Regions from separate parts of the Arthrobacter sp. D1-17 genome, predicted to be linked through region 2. Evidence: riboswitches for the same ligand, from Rfam matches in the RefSeq annotation. Region 2 holds a riboswitch; the other holds the start of a gene.
What was found. A riboswitch is a leader RNA that binds a small molecule or an ion and turns the genes downstream of it on or off. The one in region 2 is predicted to bind glycine.

Region 1: another riboswitch for glycine. It lies ahead of gcvP (aminomethyl-transferring glycine dehydrogenase); the one in region 2 lies ahead of gcvP (aminomethyl-transferring glycine dehydrogenase).

The regions. Positions count from the first base shown of each region.
Region 1 is NZ_CP096382.1:3,440,368-3,450,158, reverse strand. Features, by position in the region: gene M1E01_RS15910 (APC family permease) at 1-675, opposite strand, end outside; gene M1E01_RS15905 (agmatine deiminase family protein) at 672-1,730, opposite strand; gene M1E01_RS15900 (nitrilase-related carbon-nitrogen hydrolase) at 1,727-2,794, opposite strand; gene M1E01_RS15895 (Dps family protein) at 3,006-3,485, shown strand; partial or broken gene M1E01_RS15890 (MFS transporter) at 3,612-4,472, opposite strand; partial or broken gene M1E01_RS15885 (TetR/AcrR family transcriptional regulator) at 4,481-4,911, shown strand; glycine riboswitch at 5,056-5,154, shown strand; glycine riboswitch at 5,155-5,299, shown strand; gene gcvP (aminomethyl-transferring glycine dehydrogenase) at 5,349-8,195, shown strand; gene gcvT (glycine cleavage system aminomethyltransferase GcvT) at 8,208-9,386, shown strand; gene gcvH (glycine cleavage system protein GcvH) at 9,534-9,791, shown strand, end outside.
Region 2 is NZ_CP096382.1:187,279-197,069, reverse strand. Features, by position in the region: gene M1E01_RS00930 (glycosyltransferase family 2 protein) at 1-620, shown strand, start outside; gene M1E01_RS00925 (DUF2795 domain-containing protein) at 635-829, shown strand; gene M1E01_RS00920 (RNA-binding S4 domain-containing protein) at 949-1,329, shown strand; gene M1E01_RS00915 (dihydrofolate reductase family protein) at 1,369-2,019, opposite strand; gene M1E01_RS00910 (hypothetical protein) at 2,016-2,513, opposite strand; gene M1E01_RS00905 (hypothetical protein) at 3,300-3,728, shown strand; gene M1E01_RS00900 (NADPH-dependent FMN reductase) at 3,826-4,368, shown strand; glycine riboswitch at 4,693-4,793, shown strand; glycine riboswitch at 4,794-4,893, shown strand; gene gcvP (aminomethyl-transferring glycine dehydrogenase) at 4,944-7,790, shown strand; gene gcvT (glycine cleavage system aminomethyltransferase GcvT) at 7,801-8,934, shown strand; gene gcvH (glycine cleavage system protein GcvH) at 9,044-9,427, shown strand; gene glyA (serine hydroxymethyltransferase) at 9,457-9,791, shown strand, end outside.

The DNA of each region.
Region 1 (9,791 bases), 900 kb from region 2:
CACGTCGAACCACTCCCAGCTGAAGGGGATGGAGGTTTCGGACGAGGACCAGTTTGCAAAGGCGAGGCCCACGAACAGGGCCAGCACCAGCAGCTGGAACCCCACGAGTCCATACTGCACGATCTTTGTGCTGTGCAGCCCGCGGTAACTCACCCACACGGCCAGCGCGACGAAAACGAAGCAGGTGGCCACGTTGAGGAGCTTGTTGGCGGCGAGGTCGGCCAGTTCCGGGGTCCCCGTCAGCTGCGCGAGGAAGAGATAGAAGAAGTCCACGGCCACCGCCGCCAGGTTGGACAGCACGGTGATGTTGGCGGCCAGCAGGCCCCAGCCGCCCATCCACCCCACCCAGGGCCCGAAGGCCTTGGTCACCCACGTGAAGGTGGTGCCGCTGTCCGGCGAATCGGTGTTCAGCTCCCGGTAGGCGAGGGACACGAGGATCATCGGGATGAAGCCGATGAGGAAAATGACCGGTAGCTGCAGCCCGGCCTCGGCAACGGTAGGACCGAGGGCACTGGTAAGCGTATAGGCCGGCGCAATCGTCGAAATGCCGAGAACAACGACGGCGAGGAGGCCCAGCTGCCCGCCCTTCAGTCCCTTGCTGGTAATGCCGTGCGCGGGGCCGGCGGTGCCGGCAGTAGCTCCGGCCGACGCGGTTGGGCGGGTGGCTTGGCTCATGACGTACCCTCTCTGGGAGGCAGCCCGGTCCAGGGGACAGCGGGCTGCTGCTGGGTGATGCAGTGGATTCCGCCGCCGCGGGCGAAGAGGTCACGCGCGTCAATGCCCACCACGCGGCGGCCGGGATAGGCATCGGCGAGAATGCGGAGGGCTTTCTCGTCGTTGGGGTCGGAGAACGTGCAGGCAAGGACTCCGCCGTTCACCACAACGTGGTTGATATAGCTGTAGTCCACGAACCCTTCGGCGTCCGTCAGCGTCTCGGGGGCGGGCACCTCGATGATGTTCCATTCCCGTCCGGCGGCATCCTGCGTGGAGGACAGAAAGCTGATGAGTTCCTGGCTTACGCCGTAGTCGGGGTGCGCCGGGTTTCGCTGCGCGTGGACCAGGAGCGTGCCGGGGGACGGGATGGCTGCAACGAGGTCCACATGGCCCCGGGTGCCGAATTTTTCTGAATCACGCGTCAAGCCGCGGGGCAGCCAGATCACGTGGCTGGCACCGAGGGTCCGGACCAGCTCCGCTTCGATCTCGGCTTTGGTCAGGCCGGGATTGCGCCCGGGATCGAGCTGGACGGTCTCGGTGACCAGTACGGTGCCCTCGCCGTCCACCTGGATGCCGCCGCCCTCGTTCACCAGTCCTGACACCAGATGGTCTGCGCCTGCCCGTCCCGTGATTTCGGCCGCTATGCGGGCGTCTTGGTCCCAGCGGGCCCATTCCTGCGCACCCCAGCCGTTGAAGACCCAGTCCACCGCACCCAGCGTGCCGCGGCCGTCCAGCACGAACGTCGGGCCGATGTCCCGCATCCAGGCATCGTTCAGCTCCGCCGTCAGTACCTCGACGGCGGGTGCGAGATACCCCTTTGCGGTATCGGCGTCGTCGGGGGCCACCACCACCGTGACCGGCTCGAACTCAACGGCAGCGTTCGCGACGGCGGACCACACCGAACGCGCGGCATGCGCCTCCTCTGCAGTCCCGCCCAGAGTGTAGCCGCCGGTGGGGAACGCCATCCAGAGCCGCTCCTGGGGCGCCGTTTCTGCCGGCATGCGCCAGGTGCTCATGCCGTCACCTCCGCCAGGGCATTGGCCGCGGCCAGCCGATTGGGCTCAACCAGCGGAGCCGGCACTCCGCCGAAGGGGGCGTCGTGGCGCACTGGTTCAGTGAGACGTGAGTAGGTGTCCGGGCGGCGGGTGGTGAGGAATGGGAAGAGCGTGAGCCAGTCTCGGCGCTGGTCCAGATCCACGTCCGCGACGAGGACGGCCGATTCGTCACGCGGTGCCTGGACCAGGATGCGTCCGTAAGGATCCGAGATGAAGGAGGACCCGTAGAAATTGAGGGCGTCCTCCTGGCCCCAGCGGTTGGGGACCACCATGAACAGCCCGTTGGCGATGCCGTTGCCCACGATAACCTGCTGCCACAGGGGCTGCGTGTCAAAGTCCGGGAACAGCGGTTCTGAACCAATCGCCGTCGGATATACCAGCAGCTCCGCGCCGCCCAGCGCGTAAAGGCGTGCCAGTTCCGGGAACCACTCGTCCCAGCAGGTGGGCATGCCGAGGCGCGCGCCGTCGAGCTCGGCCGGAGCGTGGACCGCATAGGCGTCTTCGGCTGCCGGGCCCTGCCGGAAGAACCTGTCCTCGTAGTAGCCAGCAGTGACGGGGATGTGCAGCTTGTGCGTGCGCGCCAGCAGCTCAGTGGAGGGGGAGACAAGGATGGAGGTGTTCAGGCCGAGGCCGTCGTCGCTGCCGTCAGGGTGTTCTGCCTGCTGGTAGAGCGACGCGTGGACGCAGATGCCGTGGCGGCGGGCGGCTTCAGCCGCGAAGCGGAAGGTGGGACCGCCGAGGAGATCCTCCGCCACGTCCGAGGGTCGCGAACGGGTGCGGCCCAGGGACAGGTCGTTGTCCGGGACCTGGTCCGCAGGGTAGCGGGACAGCGTCAGTTCGGGAAGGAAGACGACACTGGCGCCGAGGCGGGCAGCGCGACCGATGCCATCGTCCAGTTCGGCGCGGACAGCGGCGTTGCTGCTGTGCCAGTGGTGCTGGACAACTCCGATCCGCAGGGCGGGCCGCGTGGACGGCGCTGTCCGGGCGGGGGAATCGAGGGCATCCAGGCGGGTGATTTCGATCATGATAATCACTCCATTGCGACGGCCGCATACTAAATGAATGACGTTCATTTAGTATGCGCAGTGCCTGCGGTGCTGGCAAGGGTTATTTGAATGTCGATCATTTATGACGGAAAGTACTAAGTAAGCTGATGGTGAAACGGCGGCTTGGTTCTGCCGCCCGGATTAGGGGCTGGGGTAGCGTCGGAACTGCTGGACCAATCGAGGAGGACGAATGAAAGCTTCACCGACCCTGACCAACAACATGCAGGCTGTGCTCGCGGACCTGATCGAGCTGCACCTCCAGGGCAAGCAGGCACACTGGAATATCGTGGGGACCAACTTCCGGGACCTCCACCTGCAGTTGGACGAGATTGTGGACGCCGCGAGGACCTTCGCTGACGACACCGCGGAGCGGATGCGCGCACTCCATGCGCTGCCCGACGGCCGCAGCGAGACGGTGGCCAAGTCCACCAACCTTGCCCGCTTCCCGGACGGCCTTATCAGCACCCAGGACGCGGCCGAGCGGATTGTTGCCGCCTTGGAAGCCGCGGTCGGCACCATGCGCAAAGTCCATGACGAGGTGGATGAGGAAGACCCCACCACTGCTGACTTGCTCCACACCTTCATCGAGAAGCTGGAGCAGTTCGCCTGGATGCTGAGTGCTGAGAACATGAAGCCCACCGCCAGCGTCACGCAGCCTGACGGCAAGTAACTTCGCGTGCTGCGGCCCGGCCGCAAAGGCAAAACAGCCCCGGAACGAGCTCCGGGGCTGTTTTTGTGCCGGACACCTTTGTGCAGGCCCCTTTTGTGCAGGCCCTCTTTTGGGTCGGCACCGCCCGACGGCGGACAGGACGGCCGCTGCTGCCATCAGTACCAGCGCGATGGCAGCATGATGTGGACGCCCGAGTCGAAAGCCGTGCGGGCAGCCTCTGCGAGAGCCTCGGAAGCCGGGGCCGGCAGCATCCCGGCCAGTTCCACCGCGCCCGCGAGTGTTTCGCCTGCGCCGGCCAGCGCTTCGGCCGGCGCCGTCTCGGGGGAAGTGCCCACGACCGCAGGTGGCAGCGCCAGATGCTGCTGATACGAGGCCGTGAGGATGGATCCCAGCACGGCTGTCCCGAGCAGGGACCCACCTCATAGCCTGTTTCCGAAATCGCCGCGGCTGCCCCTGACCTGGCTGGCGGAACTGCCCCCAAGGATCAGGTCGTTGGAAATTGTCTCCGCCCCGCCCACGCCGACGGCCAGCAGGAGCAGTGCGCCCAGCAGTAGCCCCGGCCCTGATGAATGGTCGTCTAGGGCGACGAGCCTGTAGCCCGCAGCGCTGAGGAACAGGCCTCCGGCCACAACAAACCCGGGGCGCAGCTTTTTCACCAGCGGCACCACGAGCAGCCCGGCCATCACCATCGCGGCAAGGGCGGGAAGCATGGCCATTCCAGATGCCGAAGGGGACATGCCCTCCAGCAGCTGCAGCTGCAGGTGCTGCGCCAGGAACAGGATGAAGCCGTTGTAGGAGAACAGCGCCAGGACATTGGCCGTGATGGCCGTGCTGAAGTCGGGGTTGCTGAAAAGCGATAGGTCCAGGAGGGGCGACGCCAGGCGCTTCTGCCGCCGGACAAATGCCCAGCCCATGAATGCGCCAAAGGCGATGACGGCAACCGGCGCCCCCGAGGCCTGCGGTGGCAAGTTCCTTGATTCCGTAGAGGCCCGCGCGGGTGTTCCAAAGGAGGGCTGCTCTACCATTTCCCGAACAAGGAAGCGCTGATCGGCGTCCTTTTGGATCGCCTGGACGAGTACGCCGAAGCCGATGCGCAGGCCATGTCCACCGCGCCCGAAGGGGCGGCCGCCTACTTCATCAGGTCCTCCGTCTGGGCGGACACCCACTGGACCCTGCCATCGTCGCCTCCACGCGACTGGCGGAAGTGGCCCACGAGGAAACCCGGCGCCGGTTCGCCCGCATCCAGCAGCGGTGGCTGGACGAGATTGCCAAGGACGTGGGACCCGACCTCGCCTAGGCGGTCCTGTATATGGGTGACGGCGTGTACTTCAATGCAATGCTCTCCATCGGGCCCGCCGCGACCGCCGCAGAAACGGCTGCCGACGGCGAAAGCCTGCTCTCCGCGCTGGCGCGGCTCCGGGGCTGAAGAGCGCTTTCCCGCGGGGAACCCGATGATTGCGCGGCGTCGGCCGGCCGCGGGCCCGGACGCCGCTGCTGCAGTTTGCGGACGGGTTCGGGACGTAGGAGAATGGCCGGTGTGGCTGATGCCACGGCTAACTGAATACGCCTTTGATCTGCGGCGGGAGAGTCCTGCAAGTAGGTACAAGCAGGCGCCGTAGGAGCAAACCCTCCCCAGGAATCTCACAGGCCCATGTACCGCCGCGGCGAGGCAACTCTGGAAAGTAGCAGGCTGTCGGCCGTAAGGCCCGGGATCACCCGACAACTCAGGACACGCTGTGCTCACCGACGGTGCAAGCGGCGCCGCGCACGATGCGCGCCGCGGAAACTCTCAGGTCCAATACAGAGCGGGGAGGAACCCGAATCACTGTGGCGTACCCGCGCCGCCTTAGTTATGGAGTTCCTTTGACCGTACATTCAGCCTCCGCCACCTTCGTCGACCGGCACATCGGAGCCCGCCGCGAAGCCCATGTTGCCGCCATGCTCAAGGCTGTGGGCTTCGACACCGTTGATGCCCTGGTTGACACCGCCGTTCCCAAGGACATCCGGCAGGATGTTGCGCTGGAACTGTCTCCGGCGCTGAGCGAGGTTGAAGCGCTCGCCGAGCTCCGCAGGCTGGCCGCGAAGAACAAGACGGCTGTACAGATGATCGGCCAGGGCTACTACGACACCGTGACGCCTCCGGTGATCCGCCGCAACATCCTGGAATCCCCTGCGTGGTACACGGCCTACACCCCGTACCAGCCGGAAATTTCCCAGGGCCGCCTTGAGGCGCTGCTGAACTTCCAGACCATGGTCCAGGACCTCGTTGGCCTGCCAATCGCCAATGCCTCGCTGCTGGATGAAGCAACGGCGGTGGCCGAGGCGGTGCTGCTGATGCGCCGGGCCAACAAGAACAAGCAAGCCCGCGAGGGCAAGACCGTCCTGGACGCTGACTGCCTGCCGCAGACCATCGCCATCGTCAAGGGTCGCGCCGAGGCGCTGGGCTTCGAGGTCGAGGTCGCGGATTTGTCCTACGGACTGCCTGACGGTGACATCAACGGCGTCGTCCTGCAGCAGCCCGGAGTCTCCGGCCGGGTCTGGGACCAGTCCCCCGTGATTGCCGCCGCCAAGGAACGTGGTGCCCTGGTCACGGTCTCAGCTGACCTGCTGGCCCTGACCCTGATCACGCCTCCCGGCGAGCAGGGCGCGGATATCGCCGTCGGGTCCGCGCAGCGGCTGGGTGTGCCGCTGTTCTACGGCGGACCCCACGCCGCCTATATGGCAGTGCAAAAGGGCCTTGAGCGCTCCCTGCCCGGCCGCCTGGTGGGTGTCTCCAAAGACTCTGCCGGAGTGCCCGCGTACCGCCTCGCGCTGCAGACCCGGGAGCAGCACATCCGCCGTGAAAAGGCGACCTCCAACATCTGCACCGCGCAGGCGCTGTTGGCTATCGTCGCGTCGATGTACGCGGTCTACCACGGACCGGAGGGGCTGAAGGCGATCGCCGAGACCGCGCACAGCCACGCCAAGGTTCTCGCGGCATCGCTCAAGGCAGCCGGCTTGGAAGTCCTGCACAACAGTTTCTTCGACACCGTGACCGTTTCCGTTCCGGGCAAGGCGGCCGGCATCATCGCCGCAGCAGAAGAAAAGGGGATCAACCTCCGCGTGATCGACGCCGACACCGTCGGCATCTCCACGGATGAAACAACCACACCGGCCATCGTGGCGGACGTACTCGCCGCCTTCGGCGCCACGGCAGTGGGAGCCCCGGGCAGTTTCGCTCTTGACCCCGCCGTCGAACGCACCTCCGGTTACCTGGAGCATCCGGTGTTCAATACGCACCGGTCCGAGACGCAGCTGCTGCGTTATATCCGGCGGTTGTCGGACCGTGACCTGGCGCTGGACCGCACGATGATTCCGTTGGGGTCCTGCACGATGAAGCTGAATGCGACGGCCGAGATGGAGGCCATTTCCTGGCCGGAGTTCGCCTCGATCCACCCGTTCGCGCCGGATTCCCAAACGGCGGGCTGGCGTGAGCTGATCGCTGATCTGGAGGCGCAGCTGACCGAGATCACCGGCTATGACCAGGTCTCGATCCAGCCCAATGCCGGGTCCCAAGGTGAGCTGGCGGGTCTGCTGGCGATCCGCGGTTACCACCGGTCCCGTGGCGAGGGCCAGCGGAACATTTGCCTGATTCCGGCCTCGGCGCACGGCACGAACGCTGCCTCGGCGGTGCTGGCGGGCATGAAGGTCGTGGTGGTGGCCACCGCGGCGGACGGCACCATTGACCACGCGGACCTGTACGCGAAGATCGAGGCGCACAAGGACGTGCTGTCGTGCATCATGATCACCTACCCCTCCACCCACGGGGTGTACGACGGGGACGTCCGTGAGGTCTGCGACGCGGTGCACGCCGCGGGCGGGCAGGTCTACGTTGACGGCGCGAACCTTAACGCCCTGGTGGGGCTGGCCCAGCCGGGCAAGTTCGGCGGGGACGTGTCGCACCTGAACCTGCACAAGACCTTCTGCATCCCGCACGGCGGCGGCGGGCCCGGCGTCGGCCCGGTCGCGGCCAAGGCGCACCTGGCACCGTTCATGCCCGGCAACGCGGCGTCCTGGAGTGAGGGTGATGACGTGCCGATCTCGGCCTCGCGCTTCGGCTCCGCCGGGGTGCTGCCGATCTCCTGGGCGTACGTGAAGCTGATGGGCGGGGACGGGCTGACCGAGGCCACGAAGTCGGCGCTGCTCGCGGCGAACTACGTCGCTGCGCGCCTGGATGAGCACTTCCCGGTGCTGTACACCGGTGAGGGCGGCCTGGTGGCGCACGAGTGCATCCTGGACCTGCGCGAACTCACGGCCCGGACCGGTGTCACGGCCGAGGACGTGGCCAAGCGCCTGATCGACTACGGCTTCCACGCCCCCACCCTGGCGTTCCCGGTGGCCGGGACCCTGATGGTGGAGCCGACCGAGTCCGAGGACCTGGCCGAGATCGACCGGTTCATCGAGGCCATGGTTTCCATCCGCCGCGAGATCGACCAGGTCGCCAACGGTGACTTCACTGTGGAGAACAGCCCGCTGCGTAACGCCCCGCACACCGCGGCCGCGGTCATCAGCTCCGACTGGAACCGTGACTACCCCCGCGAGCAGGCCGTGTTCCCCGTGCACTCCCTCAAGCAGGACAAGTACTTCGCGCCCGTGGGCCGCATCGACGGCGCAGCCGGGGACCGGAACCTGGTCTGTTCCTGCCCGCCGCTTTCCGAATTTGAGAACTAAGGATCACCCCCCATGACTGAGAAGTACACGGCCCTGTACGAAGAGCACAAGAAACTCGGCGCCTCCTTCACCGACTTCGGCGGCTGGCAGATGCCGCTCAAATACACCTCCGAGCTGGCCGAGCACCACGCCGTCCGCAACGCCGCCGGCATCTTCGACCTCTCCCACATGGGCGAAGTCTGGGTCACCGGGCCGGACGCCGGAGCCTTCCTGGACTACGCCCTCGCGGGAAAGATCTCCGCCATGGCCGTCGGCAAGGCCAAGTACTCGCTGATCTGCAACCAGGACGGCGGCATCATCGATGACCTCATCGTGTACCGGCGCCCTGCCGGTGCTGGTGCTGCCGGTGCTGGGACCGCGGAGACCGGAACCGCCGACAGGTTCCTCGTCGTGCCCAATGCCGGCAACGCTGCCACCGTCGCCGCCGCCCTCGTCGAGCGCGCGGCAGGATTCGACGTCGTCGTGGACGACGTCTCCGCCGAAACCTCGCTCATCGCTGTGCAGGGGCCGAAAGCTGAAGAAATCCTTCTTCGCCTCGTTCCCGCAGCCCAGCACGAGCTCGTCACCGGACTGAAGTACTACGCCGGCGTCGAGGTCCCATTCCTCGTGGCCGGCGCGGGTCAGGAGCTGCTGCTGGCACGCACGGGCTACACCGGGGAAGACGGCTTTGAGATCTTCGTGGACAATGCCGACGCCGCCGCCCTCTGGCAGGCAATCATCGCCATCGCCGACGAGGGGGAGCTGACGCCGGCCGGCCTGGCCTGCCGCGATTCCCTCCGCCTGGAGGCCGGCATGCCGCTCTACGGCAACGAACTGTCCCTCGACGGCGACCCCTTCGCCGCCGGCCTGGGCCCCGTCGTCGCGCTGTCCAAGGAAGGCGACTTCGTCGGCAAGGCAGCCCTGGCGGCCAAAAAGGAAGCCGGAGCCGGAACCAGCACGGGACGGAAGCTCGTAGGCCTCAAGGGCCTGGGCCGCCGCGCCGGCCGGGCACACTACCCTGTGCTTAAGGACGGCAACGTCGTCGGTGAAGTGACCTCCGGCCAGCCCAGCCCCACCCTGGGTTACCCCGTCGCTATGGCTTACGTCGACGTCGAATACACCGAGCCCGGCACGTTCTTGGACGTAGACCTCCGCGGCAAGGCAGAACCCTTCGAAGTCGTGGCACTCCCGTTCTACAAACGCGCCAAGTAGTTTTGCGGGAGAGCGTCCGGGACCACCTACCCCCGGACGCTCTCTCACTTTCTGCACAATTAACCCGGCGCTCTCTCACTTTCCGTCGGGTTTAACCCGACGCTCTCTCACTTTCCGAAATCACCGAAACGTAAGGAACCAAACAACATGGCAAAAGTTGCCGCTGATCTGCAGTACTCCGAAGAACACGAGTGGCTGTCCCGGAAGGATGGAAACGTTGTTTCCGTCGGCCTTTCCGCCGTGGCCACCGACGCCCTCGGCGACATTGTTTACGTGGACCTGCCCGAGGTCGGCTCCACTGTGACTGCCGGCGAGACCTGCGGCGAGGTGGAGTCCACCAAGTCCGTTTCGGACCTCTACTCCCCGGTCACTGGCGAGGTCACGGAAACCAACCCGGCCGTCGTC
Region 2 (9,791 bases):
GGGGCATGGCAGAACAGCGCCAGTTCCTCCTTGACCATGCCCGCGCGGACAAAGTGCTCTTCTTGGACGACGACGTGTGGCTGGAGCCCGGTGCTCTGGCCAGGATGAGCGAGGCCCTGGACCAGCTCGGCTGCGGCTTCGTGGGGATGGCACCCCAGGGCCTCTCCTACCTTTCCGACCGCAGGCCTCAGCAGACCGAGGTATTTGAGCCCTGGGAGGGGACGGTCAGGCCGGAACGGATCCGGCCGGATGAGCCCGCCTTCCAGCGGTGGCCCCTGCACAGTGCAGCCAACTTGACCCATGTGAGTGCTGACCTGCACCTGGAGCCCGGGCGGTGGCTGCCCTACAAGATTGCGTGGCTGGGCGGCTGCACGATGTTCCGGCGCCAGGCGCTGGAGGAAACCGGCGGCTTCCGCTTCTGGGAGCAGCTGCCGCCCGAGCACTGCGGCGAGGACGTAGTGGCCCAGTGGCGGGTCATGGAATCCTTTGGCGGCGCCGGAATCCTTCCTGCAGGTGCAGTGCACCTCGAGTCTCCGACCACGGTTCAGGACCGCCGGGTGGAGGCCTTCGAAGTAGTCCTCTCCGATACCCCGCATGAAAACGGCCTAACCCATCATTAAGGAAAGGAACTGACATGAGCGAGACCCCCAACCCGATCCAGATCCAGAAATTCCTCGGCGGCATCGATTACCCGGCCACCCGCGACACGCTCGTCGAACGTGCTCAGGAATCCGGCGCCGACGGCAATGTGATCAGCGCCCTTGAGAACCTTCCAGACAAGGAATACGACAGCCCGACGGCGGTCAGTTCCGCCATCTCGGATTCCTAGCCCCTGAGCAATCCGGCCTTGCCGACATGGAACGTCCCGCTCCTGCCTGCGGGGCGTTCCGTAAGGGCGCTATTATCGGCGCCACCGACCCCGGCGGTGGGAATATACTCGGCAGAAGCATGAGCAGTCTTCCTTCAGCCCCAGCAACCGTCCGGATAGATGCCTGGCTGTGGGCAATCCGTGCCTACAAAACCCGGTCTGCGGCTACCGCCGCCTGCCGGGCAGGGCATGTCCGGCTGAACGGCAACCCGGCCAAGGCCTCCCAGTCCGTCGTGCCTGGAGACACGGTCCGTGTACGGCAGCCGGGCTACGAGCGGATCCTCGAAGTGCGCCGGCTGATCGCCAAGAGAGTGGGCGCCGAGGCCGCTTCACACTGCTTCACCGACCACACACCTCCGCGCCCGGTCCCTGCCGAGCTCGGCCTGCCGCTGCGGGACCGCGGTGCCGGCCGGCCCACCAAGAAGGACCGGCGGGAAATGGAACGGCTTCGCAGGAGTTAGGTAACCTGTCCTGAACCGACGGGAGGTCCGCCGCCAGGCCTATTCCTTGATCTGCTCCCGCCCCTCCCGCACTTCGAATTCCCCCACTTCCAGCTCGGCGGCTCCGAAAGCCGCAGGAACCAAGGTGAGGTGGACGGCGCCGGCCGATGTGGCTTTGTGCCCGGCCAGGGTGTAAGCGGAGGGCATGGCGCCGCCGTCGAAGAGCCGTTTCCCTTGACCCAGCACCAAGGGAAAGACAAGGATCCGGTATTCGTCCACGAGCCCTGCGTCATGCAGCGCCCGGGCAAGGCGGTGGCTGCCATGCACTTGCAGCTCCCGGCCCGGCCCGGACTTGAGGTCATCAATCGCCTCGAGGAAGTTGCCGGAGAGGACGCTGGTGTTGCTCCACGTCGGGTTGCTGATGGTGTTTGAGACCACGTACTTAGGCAGTGAGTTCAGGGCGGCGGCCACGGCGTCGTCCGGGTCGGTGACCTGCTCCCAGTAGGGCTGAAACATCTGGTACGTCGTGCGGCCAAGCAGGATTGCGTCGGCCGCAGCGAACCAGCCGTCGACGAGGCGGCCAAAATCGTCATCCACGTACGGGACCAGCCAACCGCCGAATTCGAACCCGCCGCTGGTGTCCTCCTCCCTGCCGCCGGGACCCTGCATGACGCCGTCGAGGGTCACGAACGTATGGACGGTGAGTTTCATGATTGGCCTTTCGATGCGTCGGCACGCCCAGTGCCGACCGGGTTGGCTGGCGGGGCCCCGGTGCGCCGCCTCTTGGTCTGCTCGCCCTTTACAGGCTGGGTTCGCAGGGGCTCTCCTTTGAGCGGATAGCTCTTGCGGGTGTGGTCCAGGGCTGCGGGTGCATGGCCGCCATTGGTATTGCTGCCATGCGGGTGCGGCGGATCCAGGATCCGCAGCGGGCACAGCAGCCCCTTGTTGCCGGACGAGACGGCGAGATTGTTGAGCTGGACGGGGTCGTGAAGAACGTTGACGGCTTCGGTTGCAGCCCTCGCATGGGTGAGGTCAATGACGATTTCCCGGCCGGGCAGCAAGGCACTGGTCCTGCGCGCGATGACGTACAGTGCGCGCAGGTTGGCCACCGTCAGCGTACCGCGCACCTCGATGCTGGCGGTCTGCAGGCGCTCATCGATGTGAACGTGGATCTTAAGCCGGTGCTGGATAACGTTGCGGTCCACGGACGTCACACCCTGGCCGATTGCGATGGAAGGTCACGATGACCGACGAGGGTACTGTGCATAACGGCTGGATCCCCATTTCCTGCTGCTGGACGGGAAACGGCCCGGGCGGCCACGCCATTCCCCAACTATGGCGAGACCGGTCATCAACGGACCGCGGCCCCTCCCCCGACTTCTTTGTCGGAACCGCGTCCGTGTCCAGAATGCATGATTGCGCCGTTGCTGGGAAGAGGTGCCCTTAAATGTTGCAGGCCCGGGTCCGCCCCTAGCCTGTTCCTACTGCTTTACGATGCTCCCACCTCCATCGGGCACCGACCTGGTGCTGGCCTCCGCCAGGCAGCCCAAGTCGGCCGCGGTCACTGCTGGGCGCCAGGGCGGTGCTGGTGCTCGGCTCGGATGCCCGTTGCCGCGATGCTCGTGGCGGGCAGGTTTAGGCACCGCGCCCGGCGATGTAGCTCACGGACCGGGGAAGCGGATGGCTGTGTGCGGGGCTGGGCGACAGTGCCGCCTGTACACCTGGTGGTGCCAGTCGTAGAGTTAAATTTCTCCTTTAATGGAGTCTAGAAAGTCCTCAGGCCGACTGCATGGCCGGAACGAAAACCGCTGCAGCAGAACGGCGGCCAGGAAGCACCCCGCGGAAAGCGCCACCCATGGCCTCAACGCAGAAGCAGCTTATCCAAAAAGCATCGGCAGTCAGAACAGCGGGCACCGGCGCCACACATTCCACAGATGACCAGCGGATCCACAACCGCAGGTCAGTGTCCAGCCCTGTTCGCGCGGCCTAGCATGTCCTTCATATCCAATGGACACAGGCCAGGGGACCCGCGGCCGCCCAAGCCGCACCGCCTCCGCTGCGAAGAATGCGGCACCGAGCACAACCTGGCCATCCGGGCAATAACGGCATTGGCAGCCGGTGACGGCGACTTGGTCACGGTCGCCTACACCTGCATGGACTGCCTGCACTTTCATGAACATACCGCGTACATGGGCGACGTCACGGCAGCTTTGCGGCAAGTGCTCTGGACCCCGGACGTACTCATTTTCGGTGAGGAGTACATCCACTGCGGCTGCCCCATGGAGATAACCGGCCACGAGCTCGAGGTGCTGCATTACTGGTTCAGCAACGGCCCTTTTCCCGGCCGGCTGCGCAGCGTCTTGCTCCCCGTTCAGATGCTGGACTGCACCTGCGGCTTCCGGCTGGAAATTCCGGAGTGAGATGGAAGTCCACTGGCACCGGTGCTTATCGTTGCCTCACAACGCGTGAACCGAAAGCCAAGGCCGGAAGGGAACCGTACTCATGGTGAAAATAGCAGTGGTCGTCGGCAGCACACGGCCCCAGCGCCGCAGCAAACAAGTTGCCGACTGGGTGCTTTCAAGGGCTTCTGCCCGGGGCGGTGCAGAGTTCGAAATGCTCGACCTCGCAGATTATGACCTTCCGCTGCTGGATGAACCAATGCCGCCTTCTATGGGGAATTACACGCAACCGCATACGAAAGTCTGGGCCGGGGCCGTCTCAAGGTTCGACGGTTTTATCTTCGTGACGGCCGAATATAACCACTCCGTTCCCGGTGCTTTGAAAAATGCTTTGGATTACCTCTACGCGGAATGGAACAACAAGGCTGCGGGGTTTGTCAGTTACGGCAGCGCCGGCGGGGTGCGTGCTGTCGAGAACCTCCGGCTGATCACTGCCGAACTACAAATGGCCGGAGTGCGCGCTCAGGTGGCGTTGCCCTTCACCACCGAATTCGAGAATTTCACCACCTTCACCCCGAGTGAAAGCGCCGAAGAAGCTTTGGAGCCGCTCCTGGAGCAGCTCATCTCCTGGTCGACGGCGCTCAAGACGACACGCCTCTGAGCTGGGAAACGGCGGCCGGATATGTCCCCACCATCGCTGTTCGAGGTTGTCGAAGCTGTAAAGGTCAATGCCTGCAGGAGGCGGACGCGCGGCGGAGAGCTTGGAGATAAGGGACTCGGAAGAGTAGCTCCCTGAGGTCAGGAGCCTGCGGGAGAGTGGGTTCAGTGTGGTCTTGGTCACGGGCAGGTGTCAAAGCGAGACCTGTGTGCAGGTGTCCTGGCCGGTTCGAATCGAATGCTTCAAGAGCCGTCTACGGCCTCGATTTGGCCTCCGAGAAAATCTCCGGTAAGTTGTGAGCCGAATCACCACATTTTTATAGCCTTTCGAGCCGTGGCGGGAGAGTCCTCCCAGTCATTCACCGGGCAGGCGCCGTAGGAGCAAATCCTCCCCAGGAATCTCTCAGGCCCATGTACCGCTGCGGCGAGGCAACTCTGGAAAGCAGTCAGGCGACGTCCTGGCTCACCGACGGTGCAAGCGGAAGACCATCTCCGCGGAATCTCTCAGGTCCAATACAGAGCGGGGAGGAACCCAACCGACGCCGCGCCCCTCAGGGCCGGCCAGACCTGGAGTTCCTCATGACGATTCAATCGCTTCCGTCAACTTTTGCCGACCGGCACATCGGTGCCCGGCGCCAGGCCGACGTTGACATCATGCTCAAGAGCATCGGTTACGACTCGGTCGATGGCCTCGTTGAAACGGCCGTCCCGGCCTCCATCCGCCAAGAGAACGCCCTGCAACTCACCGCCGCGCTCAGCGAAGTCGAGGTCCTCGCCGAGCTCCGCAGGCTGGCCGCGAAGAACAAGACCGCGGTTCAGATGATCGGTCAGGGCTACTACGACACCGTGACGCCTCCGGTGATCCGCCGCAACATCCTGGAGTCCCCTGCGTGGTACACGGCCTACACCCCGTACCAGCCGGAGATCTCCCAGGGCCGCCTTGAGGCGCTGCTGAACTTCCAGACCATGGTCCAGGACCTCGTTGGCCTGCCAATCGCCAATGCCTCGCTGCTGGATGAAGCAACGGCGGTGGCCGAGGCGGTGCTGCTGATGCGCCGGGCCAACAAGAACAAGCAAGCCCGCGAGGGCAAGACCGTCCTGGACGCTGACTGCCTGCCGCAGACCATCGCCATCGTCAAGGGTCGCGCCGAGGCGCTGGGCTTCGAGGTCGAGGTCGCGGATTTGTCCTACGGACTGCCTGACGGTGACATCAACGGCGTCGTCCTGCAGCAGCCCGGAGTCTCCGGCCGGGTCTGGGACCAGTCCCCCGTGATTGCCGCCGCCAAGGAACGTGGTGCCCTGGTCACGGTCTCAGCTGACCTGCTGGCCCTGACCCTGATCACGCCTCCCGGCGAGCAGGGCGCGGATATCGCCGTCGGGTCCGCGCAGCGGCTGGGTGTGCCGCTGTTCTTCGGCGGACCCCACGCCGCCTACATGGCCGTGCGCACCGGCATGGAGCGCACGCTCCCCGGCCGCATCGTCGGCGTCTCCAAGGACAACGCCGGTGCCACCGCTTACCGGCTGGCGCTGCAGACCCGGGAGCAGCACATCCGCCGTGAAAAGGCGACGTCCAACATCTGCACCGCGCAGGCGCTGCTGGCCATCGTGTCCTCCTTTTACGCCGTCTACCACGGCCCTGACGGCCTCAAGGCGATCGCTGAGACGGTCCACAACAACACGCGCGTCCTGGCCGCCGCCCTGAAAACGGCAGGCCGCGAACTGGTCAGCGAGTCCTTTTTCGATACCCTCACCGTGCGCGTCCCGGGCAAGGCCCGCAGGGTCATCACCGCCGCGGAAGCCCTCGGCATCAATCTGCGCTTCGTTGACGAGGACACCGTGGGCGTCTCCGTTGATGAGACCACGACGCCGGCAACCCTGTCCGCTGTTGCCGTCGCCTTCGGCGCCGGGCCCGTGCGTGACGCAGCAGGCTTTGACCTGCCCAAGTCCGTCCTGCGCACCTCCGGTTACCTGGAGCATCCGGTGTTCAATACGCACCGGTCCGAGACGCAGCTGCTGCGTTATATCCGGCGGTTGTCGGACCGTGACCTGGCGCTGGACCGCACGATGATTCCGTTGGGGTCCTGCACGATGAAGCTGAATGCGACGGCCGAGATGGAGGCCATTTCCTGGCCGGAGTTCGCCTCGATTCACCCGTTCGCGCCGGATTCCCAGACGGCGGGCTGGCGTGAGCTGATCGCTGATCTGGAGGCGCAGCTGACCGAGATCACCGGCTATGACCAGGTCTCGATCCAGCCCAATGCCGGGTCCCAGGGTGAGCTGGCGGGTCTGCTGGCGATCCGCGGTTACCACCGGTCCCGTGGCGAGGGACAGCGGAACATTTGCCTGATTCCGGCCTCGGCGCACGGCACGAACGCTGCCTCGGCGGTGCTGGCGGGCATGAAGGTCGTGGTGGTGGCCACCGCGGCGGACGGCACCATTGACCACGCGGACCTGTACGCGAAGATCGAGGCGCACAAGGACGCGCTGTCGTGCATCATGATCACCTACCCCTCCACCCACGGGGTGTACGACGGGGACGTCCGTGAGGTCTGCGACGCGGTGCACGCCGCGGGCGGGCAGGTCTACGTTGACGGCGCGAACCTTAACGCCCTGGTGGGGCTGGCCCAGCCGGGCAAGTTCGGCGGGGACGTGTCGCACCTGAACCTGCACAAGACCTTCTGCATCCCGCACGGCGGTGGCGGGCCCGGCGTCGGCCCGGTCGCGGCCAAGGCGCACCTGGCACCGTTCATGCCCGGCAACGCGGCGTCCTGGAGTGAGGGTGATGACGTGCCGATCTCGGCCTCGCGCTTCGGCTCCGCCGGGGTGCTGCCGATCTCCTGGGCGTACGTGAAGCTGATGGGCGGGGACGGGCTGACCGAGGCCACGAAGTCGGCGCTGCTCGCGGCGAACTACGTCGCTGCGCGCCTGGATGAGCACTTCCCGGTGCTGTACACCGGTGAGGGCGGCCTGGTGGCGCACGAGTGCATCCTGGACCTGCGCGAACTCACGGCCCGGACCGGTGTCACGGCCGAGGACGTGGCCAAGCGCCTGATCGACTACGGCTTCCACGCCCCCACCCTGGCGTTCCCGGTGGCCGGGACCCTGATGGTGGAGCCGACCGAGTCCGAGGACCTGGCCGAGATCGACCGGTTCATCGAGGCCATGGTTTCCATCCGCCGCGAGATCGACCAGGTCGCCAACGGTGACTTCACTGTGGAGAACAGCCCGCTGCGTAACGCCCCGCACACCGCGGCCGCGGTCATCAGCTCCGACTGGAACCGTGACTACCCCCGCGAGCAGGCCGTGTTCCCCGTGCACTCCCTCAAGCAGGACAAGTACTTCGCGCCCGTGGGCCGCATCGACGGCGCAGCCGGGGACCGGAACCTGGTCTGTTCCTGCCCGCCGCTTTCCGAATTTGAGAGCTAAGGACTTCACAATGACTGAGAACTACACCGCGCTCTATGACGCGCATAAAGCGGCCGGCGCCTCCTTCACCGACTTCGGCGGCTGGCAGATGCCGCTCAAATACACCTCCGAGCTGGCCGAGCACCACGCCGTCCGCAACGCCGCCGGCATCTTCGACCTCTCCCACATGGGCGAAGTCTGGGTCACCGGGCCGGACGCCGGAGCCTTCCTGGACTACGCCCTCGCGGGAAAGCTCTCTTCCATTGCTGTCGGCAAGGCCAAGTACTCGCTGATCTGCAACGAGGACGGCGGCATCATCGATGACCTCATCTCGTACCGCCGGAGCGACGACAAGTATCTGGTGGTGCCGAACGCGGGCAACGCTGCCACCGTCGCCGCCGCCCTCGTCGAGCGCGCGGCAGGATTCGACGTCGTCGTGGACGACGTCTCCGCCGAAACCTCGCTCATCGCGGTCCAGGGACCCAACGCCGAGGCCATCCTGCTGGGACTGGTCCCGGCCGAACAGCACGAGCTCGTCACCGGGCTGAAGTATTACGCTGCCGTGGAGGTAGGAATATCCGTCAACAGCACCGTCCACACCCTGTTGCTGGCCCGCACCGGCTACACGGGAGAGGACGGCTTCGAAATCTACGTTCCCAACGCTGACGCATCCGGATTGTGGGAAGCGCTGCTGGACGCGGGCGCTGTGCACGGGCTCATTCCGGCCGGCCTGGCCTGCCGCGATTCCCTCCGTCTGGAGGCCGGCATGCCGCTCTACGGCAACGAACTGTCCCTCGACGGCGACCCCTTCGCCGCGGGCCTGGGTCCCGTCGTCGCGCTGTCCAAGGAAGGCGACTTCGTCGGCAAGGCAGCCCTGGCGGCCAAGAAGGAAGCCGGAGCCGGAACCAGCACGGGACGGAAGCTCGTAGGCCTCAAGGGCCTCGGCCGCCGCGCCGGCCGGGCACACTACCCCGTACTCAAGGACGGCAACGTCGTCGGTGAAGTGACCTCCGGCCAGCCCAGCCCCACCCTGGGTTACCCCGTCGCTATGGCCTACGTCGACGTCGAATACACCGAGCCCGGCACGCCCTTGGACATCGACCTCCGCGGCAAGGCAGAACCCTTCGAAGTCGTGGCACTCCCGTTCTACAAACGCGCCACGTAGCCTGCGGGACGGTTCCGGGACCACCCCCGGACGCTCTCTCACTTTCTGCACGGTTCAACCCGGCGCTCTCTCACTTTCCGAAATCACCGAAACCTAAGGAACCAACAACATGGCAAAAGTCGCCCCTGAACTTCAGTACTCCGACGAGCACGAATGGGTGTCCCGTGATGGCGGGAACCTGATGTCGATCGGCATTTCCGCCGTGGCCACGGACGCCCTCGGCGACATTGTTTACGTGGACCTGCCCGAGGTCGGCTCCACTGTGACTGCCGGCGAGACCTGCGGCGAGGTGGAGTCCACCAAGTCGGTCTCCGACCTGTACTCCCCCGTGTCGGGCGAGGTCACGGAAGTCAACGACGTTGTTGTTTCCGATCCGGCTGTCATCAACAACGACCCGTACGGTGCAGGATGGCTCTTCAAGGTTGCAGTTGAGTCCGAGGGCCCCCTGCTGTCCGCCGAGGAGTACGCGTCCAAGAACGGCGGCGAGCTGTGAGCGCCGCCCGTGCCGCAGGCATAGAGAGAATGGCCTTCCAGCAGGTTCTCTCCCCGAGCCTCAACGCCGAACTTGGCGAGCTGGACCCGGAGATCGCAGCGAAGATCGACGACGAGCTCGTCCGCCAGCGCGACGGCCTGGAGATGATCGCCTCTGAGAACCACACCGCTGCCGCGGTGATGCAGGCTCAGGGATCGGTTCTGACGAACAAGTACGCCGAGGGTTACCCGGGCAAGCGCTACTACGGCGGTTGCGAGCATGTGGACGTCGTCGAGCAGCTTGCGATCGACCGGGTGAAGTCCCTCTTTGGCGCCGAATTCGCCAATGTCCAGCCGCACTCGGGCGCGCAGGCCAACGCCTCGGT